Regions from separate parts of the Alteromonas sp. KUL150 genome, predicted to be linked through region 2. Evidence: predicted binding sites of a transcription regulator. Region 2 holds the regulator's gene; each other region holds the start of a gene.

Region 1 (2,277 bases), on a different contig from region 2:
GGTTTCTTTGGCGGTATGGGCGGTTGTGCCATGATTGGTCAAAGCATGATCAATATAAACTCTGGCGGCCGTGGTCGCTTATCCGGTATTACTGCTGCACTTGTACTATTGGGCTTCATTCTATTTGCTGCACCGCTTATTGAAATGATCCCGCTTGCTGCTCTTGTTGGCGTGATGTTCGTCGTAGTTATCGCTACCTTCGAATGGGCGTCATTCAGAATTATTCGCGGCGTAAACAAAGAAGATGCCTTTGTGCTATTTCTAGTGACAGGCGTTACGGTTATTGCCGACCTTGCCATTGCGGTGGTTGTGGGTGTTATCGTTTCAGCCCTAGTATTTGCATGGAAACACGCTCGCCATATCGAAGCGAAGTCGCACATTGATAACGACGGCTGGAAAGTCTATGAACTAGATGGCCCACTTTTCTTTGGCTCGGTATCGCATTTCAAAGACTTGTTTGATATCGCTAACGACCCTAACGATGTAGTTATTGACTTTAAAGACTCACGTATTTGGGATTCATCAGGTATCGATGCACTAGATACCCTTGCAGATAAATACGAAGAGCAGGGTAAAAAGCTTCACATTCGTCACATCAGCGATGAGTGTCGTTCACTGCTTCGCAAGGCCGACAAATTTGTTGAAATTAACGTAGTTGAAGACCCTCGCTACCGCGTAGCGACGGATAAACTCGCCTAAGTTATTTGATAGCGCTTAATGCACCAAGTAAACACAGTTTTGCGTTTGTTTGGTGCAGTTGTGAAGTCTGTATAATGCTTATTTTGTAGTAAATCAAATAAAAACAATTGTTTACGTTTTTGGCACTGAACTTGGATAGCTATAAACGTAAAGTGTGTTTTGGTGATTTGTGTCAATCGCTGAAAATTGTGTGATTTATAACACTCCGTAAAATGTGTTAGCTAGAGTATGCTGATCTTAAGTGTCAGTATTAGCAAAATAGGCAACGAAGCCCGCATCAACGAAAGTTGAAGCGGGCTTTTTTTTGTCCCGAAAAAAGGGGAATACCATGACTTCATTGGACTCAAAAACGCAAATTGTCGTCGTAGGCAACGGCATGGTGGGGCATCATTTTGTTGAGCAGCTTCACCAAAGCGATGCCAATGTAGAAATAACCGTTTTATGCGGCGAGTCACGCCTCGCGTACGACCGCGTTTATCTGTCATCTTTTTTTAGCGGCGCGAGTGCTGATGACTTAGCGCTTACTACACCCGCTCAGTACGCCGAATGGGGCGTAAACGTAGTCACCAATGCCTTAGTGACCGATATTGACCGTGACCATAATAAAGTTACGACTTCAGAAGGGCAGGTGTTCAACTACGACAAGCTGGTTCTTGCCACCGGTTCTTATCCTTTCGTGCCTCCCATTCCCGGGAACGACCAAGAGCATTGCTTGGTCTATCGCACCATAGACGACCTGCTCGCTATTGAAGCGTCAGCAGCGGTGAGCAAAGTAGGTGTTGTCGTAGGTGGCGGTCTTCTAGGTTTAGAGGCAGCGAATGCCTTAAAGCAAGCTGGGCTAGATACTCACGTGGTCGAATTTGCGCCACAGCTTATGGCAGTGCAGCTAGACCAAGCCGGTGGGACCGTGCTTAAAGACAAAATTGAAGATTTAGGCGTAACCGTTCATACCCAAAAAGCAACCCAAACTATCGAGGCCGGTGATACTTGCCGCTATAAAATGGTGTTTGCAGACGGCACTGCACTAGAAACTGATATGATTTTATTCTCTGCCGGTATTCGACCTTCTGATCAGCTCGGCAGAAAGTCAGCGCTAACACTGGGTGAGCGCGGCGGTATTGTCATTGATAGCCACTGCTTGACGTCTGACCCTAATATTTACGCGGTGGGCGAATGTGCACTGTGGGATAACAAAATTTTTGGCCTGGTTGCACCTGGCTACACCATGGCGCGAACCGCAGTAAGTCATATCACCGGCGGCGATGCCGAGTTCGCTGGCGCAGACATGAGTACCAAACTCAAACTAATGGGTGTGGAAGTGGGCTCCATTGGCGATGCACACGAACGTACAGAAGGTGCTCTAAGCTACACCTATTTGAATCAGCCTGATGGCGTGTATAAAAAGCTGGTAATAGATAGCGAACAAAAGCTCGTGCTTGGTGCTGTACTCGTTGGTGATACCAGCGACTACGATACGCTATTACAATATGCGCTTAACGGCATCGAACTGCCTGAACATCCAGAGAGCCTCATTCTTCCATCATCCGATGCCGCACCAGCATTAGGTGCCGATGCACT
Region 2 (2,277 bases):
TAGCCGGTGTACAGGTTACGACAATTGCAATTACTTTATCGAGACCCGCTAAACGTCCGTGAGGCAAGGCAATACCGTTACCGATACCCGTGCTTCCCATACGCTCTCGAGACATTAGACTGTTGAGTACCGTCGCCGAGTCGATGTTCTCATTATTTTTGGCGGCAATATCTGCGATTATCTCAAGAATTCGTTTTTTACTATTACACTGAACCGCACATTCAGTGCGGTCCAGACTTACGATGGCTTGTATGTCCATGCTTAATTAACTACTAATGTTTTTTCAGTTTTTCCTTATGCTTGATTACTTGCCGGTCGAGTTTATCAACCATGCTGTCAATCGCCGCATACATGTCGGTGTTTTCTGAGGATGCGAATACTTCTGCGCCACTTAAATGAACAGTCGCTTCGGCTTTTTGATTTAATTTTTCAACGTTCAGGATGACATGCACATTAGAAATGTGATCAAAGTGACGTTCAAGTTTGCTGAACTTCGTATCGACATAATTACGCAAAGAGTCGGTGATTTCGACATGATGACCAGTAAGGTTGATTTGCATATTTCGTCTTCCTTATATTATAGAGCCCGTTTAAATAAGGCTTTTGCGTTGGTTCGACGGCGGGATCGATAACGATTCCCGGTATTTTGCTATTGTCCGCCGAGCGACTTTTATGCCTTGCTCGGCCAACAATGAAGCAATCTTGCTATCACTTAGCGGCTTGCTAACATTTTCAGCGGCCACCAGCTTCTTGATCAATGCTCGAATAGCGGTGGATGAACACTCACCACCAGACTCTGTCGCAACGTGACTTGAAAAGAAGTACTTCAGTTCAAAAATACCACGTGGTGTGTGCATGTATTTTTGCGTCGTCACACGAGAAATAGTCGATTCGTGCATATCTACCATTTCTGCGACATCATTTAACACCATTGGTTTCATCATTTCCGGGCCGTGCTCGAAAAAACCCATCTGCTGCTGCACAATGCAATTCGCAACCTTCATCAGGGTTTCATTGCGTGACTCTAGGCTCTTTATGAACCACTTGGCTTCTTGCATGTGTGAGCGGATGAATTGAGAGTCGCTACTGTTCTTTGCACGACGACTCATCGCAGCGTACTGTTGATTCACGCTTAATTTAGGCAGGCTGTCGGGGTTTAATTCTACCACCCAACGACCATTCTTTTTGGCGACTGAAACATCAGGAATAACATATTCAGGCTCTTTAGTAACTAAAGCACTACCTGGGCGAGGATTCAAGGTTTGTAACAAACGCATAGCCTCACGCAGCTGATCTTCCTTCAGGCGACTCTTACGCATTAACGTGCGATAGTCTTTGCTACTAAGAAGGTCAGAGTACTCTTCGATTAACTGCTTCGCTTCAGCGAGCCACGGCGTATCGTCTGAAAATTGGCGAAGCTGAACCATTAAACACTCTTGAGGTGTCCGTGAACCAGAACCAATGGGGTCGAACATTTGAATACGCTTTAATACGCACTCTACTTCGTCCATCTCTATAGGCTCTTCTAAGTCATCATCGTTTACCGCATCAAGAATTTCTTCAAGAGAGACGGTTAGATAGCCAGATTCATCAATCGAGTCAATAATCGCCGTTGCAATTGCCCGGTCAGTTTCCGAGAAATGGGTCAGGCGCATCTGCCAAGAAAGGTGTTCTTGAATATCGTCAGTAGTTTCGCCTTGGAAAATCTGTTCATCATCACTTGATGGACCTGGCGCTGGCGCTGAAGATGCGGAATAATACTCATCCCACGTACTGTCGATAGGCAACTCGTCAGGGAGATCGTTTTTTTCTAACGCATCTCCGGCTTCCAGGGTGTCGCTTGATGCAGTAGCAGACGCTTCTGATGCTCCATCATCATTATCGAGATTGTTCTTTTCTGATTGAGGCTCGTCATTACCTTCCTCAACTTCTAACAGTGGGTTAGAGTCAAGCGCCTCTTGAATCTCCTGTTGAAGATCAAGAGTAGACAGCTGCAGCAATTTAATAGCCTGCTGAAGCTGAGGTGTCATGGTAAGTTGTTGGCTAAATTTTAGCTGTAAAGATGGTTTCATCTACGTCTTATTTAAATGCTCTAAATTGAATATACCAGAGCGAAATTGAAAAATGACAATTCGGTTACATTAACTATAGCCTGAATTGTTCGCCTAGGTATACATCCCTTACTTTTTGATTACTTAAAACCTGTTCCGCTGTTCCTTGCGCAATAAGCTCGCCATGACTCACAATGTACGCTTTTTCGCAAACATCCAATGTTTC
Region 3 (2,277 bases), on a different contig from region 2:
CCCTTTTCTACCATTTGCTTTAAGTTTTTATGCGATGCACACACCAATCTAAAATTGGCTTTCTTCGAAACTACGCTTCCCACAGGACGGTAAGTCTGGGTTTCAAAAAGCCTGAGTAGTTTAACCTGCATGGCGAGGGGAATATCGCCTACTTCGTCGAAAAATAGAGTGCCACCCTCTGCCGCCTCTACCAGTCCTTTTTTATTGGTGGTCGCGCCGGTGAACGCGCCTTTTTCATAGCCAAATAACTCGCTTTCAAGCAAAGCATCAGACAACCCAGTGCATTCAATTACAACAAAAGGTTTTTCAGCCCGATGGCTACTTGAGTGTAGAGCCTGAGACACCAGTTCTTTACCGGTTCCGGTTTCACCAAACAGTAAAACAGATATGTCTGAGTTTGCAGCGCGGTTGATTTTATTCAGCATCGTTTTAAATGCTTCTGACTCGCCAATCATTTTTCCAGCAGAGGGGCGGTTAGACGCAAAGGCAAGCTTATCTAGAATTTCCAGATAACCTATTAAATCCCCGTGACCGTCGAAGATAGGTCGCATCAGAATGTCGCAGTAGCTTTGGCCCTCGCTGGTGGTATGGATATGCACCACACTAGCTGCTCGGCCCGACTTTTTACTTTCCTGCATAGGGCACTGCTCGCCGCATTGGTCACAGGGCTTATTGTTTCGATGAGATACCTGATAACAGGTGCTATAACCGAGCTTGATATCGACAGGATAAGTATCTCTGTAAGGCGCATTGACCGCCTCAATAATGTAGTTTTGATTGATGAAAATAGCGGGTTTATCTATTGCATCTATCATTGCTTGTACAATTGATATGTTCATTGTCAGCGTATTAGTTAATGCTACTTTTATCTTGCCAACTTAACATATTGGCATAGAGCTTGTTGATTGTTTTAGTTGAATCACAATGCCTGAGTGCAAATACGTCCGTCAATAGGAGAGTTAAACAATGAAAGAACGCATCTTTTTAATTGCGTTGGGGTTAGCCGTAAGCGCCGGGTGCCCTTTCGCTAATGCACAAACCAACGAGCTAGCTGAAAGCGATGAGCACGCAAAAGTGAAGCAGGCAAGAGTTCACGCTAAAGCCCTTGGTGGCGCGCTTAAATCTAGACTAAAACAGGCAATTCAGTCTGGCGGTTTGGAAGCAGGTGTAGAAGAGTGTCAGTTGGCCGCAGAGCCTATCGCCGAAAGTCTTAGCCAAAATGGGTGGGAAGTAGGGCGCACTGCGCTAAAAGTGAGAAACCCGAATAACGCGCCAGAAGAGTGGGAGCGCGAGCAGCTAGCCCTTTTCGCCTCTCTATTAGAAAAGACTGAGCTAGAGGGTAAGCAGCCACCCATGCCCATGGATACCTATAAGTATGACAGCGACAGTGGCGAGTTCCGGTACATGATGGCTATTCAACAAGGCCAAGTTTGTATGGCGTGTCACGGCGCCCAAGTTGCACCTTCAGTAAAGGAAACCATTTTAAAACATTACCCTAAGGATGAGGCCACTGGGTTTAAACTTGGTGAATTGCGCGGCGCGTTTACGCTGACTTATTCTGGGCAGTAACTTAAGTTAATTTTGTATCAGCTAATATAAAAGCTCTTTACTCAACCATTTTAAACAAGGCTACGACGCCCCCTCTTCTTTTTTATATGTGTCAATTTTGTCGCTGATAATGACAAAATTGGCGCAAAATTCATATTAGATCCTTGCGATGGATCAAAGTGCACAACTTTTCGCCATGGAATAATTGACCCGCACAGTACGAATAGACTGTCATTCATCAGTTGCTGATTCAGATTAGCGAGAAAAGTGATGAATGGCACAAACCATGCTCTAGCTGTGATGAATGTTCATGTGACAACCACTGAATAACCAATAAATTTATTTAAGGTCAAGCGCTTATCGCGCAAGAGAGACGAGGGAGATAACCCATGAGCGATACGTTAATAGAACTATCGCGGTGGCAATTTGCATTAACTGCGATGTTCCACTTTATTTTTGTACCCTTAACACTAGGGCTAAGCTTTCTACTTGCTATCATGGAGTCGGTCTATGTGATGACAGGTAAAGAGATATACAAGCAAATGACCCAGTTTTGGGGAAAGCTGTTTGGTATTAACTTTGCCATTGGGGTCGCCACAGGCTTAACCATGGAATTCCAGTTTGGCATGAACTGGTCATATTATTCCCACTATGTCGGCGATATCTTTGGCGCGCCTTTGGCTATTGAAGGGCTTATGGCTTTCTTCTTGGAGTCTACCTTCGTGGGCC

Evidence for each region. The regulator sigma-54, encoded in region 2, starts transcription at its own class of promoters, with help from an activator protein. The targets are predictions, from matches to a motif close to GTTGGCACGNNNNTNGNNT.
Region 1: the regulator sigma-54 is predicted to act here: its motif matches at 818-836, upstream of nirB (nitrite reductase large subunit NirB).
Region 3: the regulator sigma-54 is predicted to act here: its motif matches at 886-904, upstream of GVO62_RS14225 (Tll0287-like domain-containing protein).

Annotation. Positions count from the first base shown of each region.
Region 1 is NZ_BLIJ01000053.1:18,467-20,743, reverse strand. It holds gene GVO62_RS12745 (SulP family inorganic anion transporter) at 1-699, shown strand, start outside; gene nirB (nitrite reductase large subunit NirB) at 1,028-2,277, shown strand, end outside.
Region 2 is NZ_BLIJ01000033.1:59,092-61,368, forward strand. It holds gene ptsN (PTS IIA-like nitrogen regulatory protein PtsN) at 1-259, opposite strand, end outside; gene hpf (ribosome hibernation promoting factor) at 273-560, opposite strand; gene GVO62_RS07430 (RNA polymerase factor sigma-54) at 591-2,072, opposite strand; gene lptB (LPS export ABC transporter ATP-binding protein) at 2,146-2,277, opposite strand, start outside.
Region 3 is NZ_BLIJ01000060.1:105,516-107,792, reverse strand. It holds gene GVO62_RS14230 (sigma-54 interaction domain-containing protein) at 1-815, opposite strand, end outside; gene GVO62_RS14225 (Tll0287-like domain-containing protein) at 967-1,569, shown strand; gene GVO62_RS14220 (cytochrome ubiquinol oxidase subunit I) at 1,938-2,277, shown strand, end outside.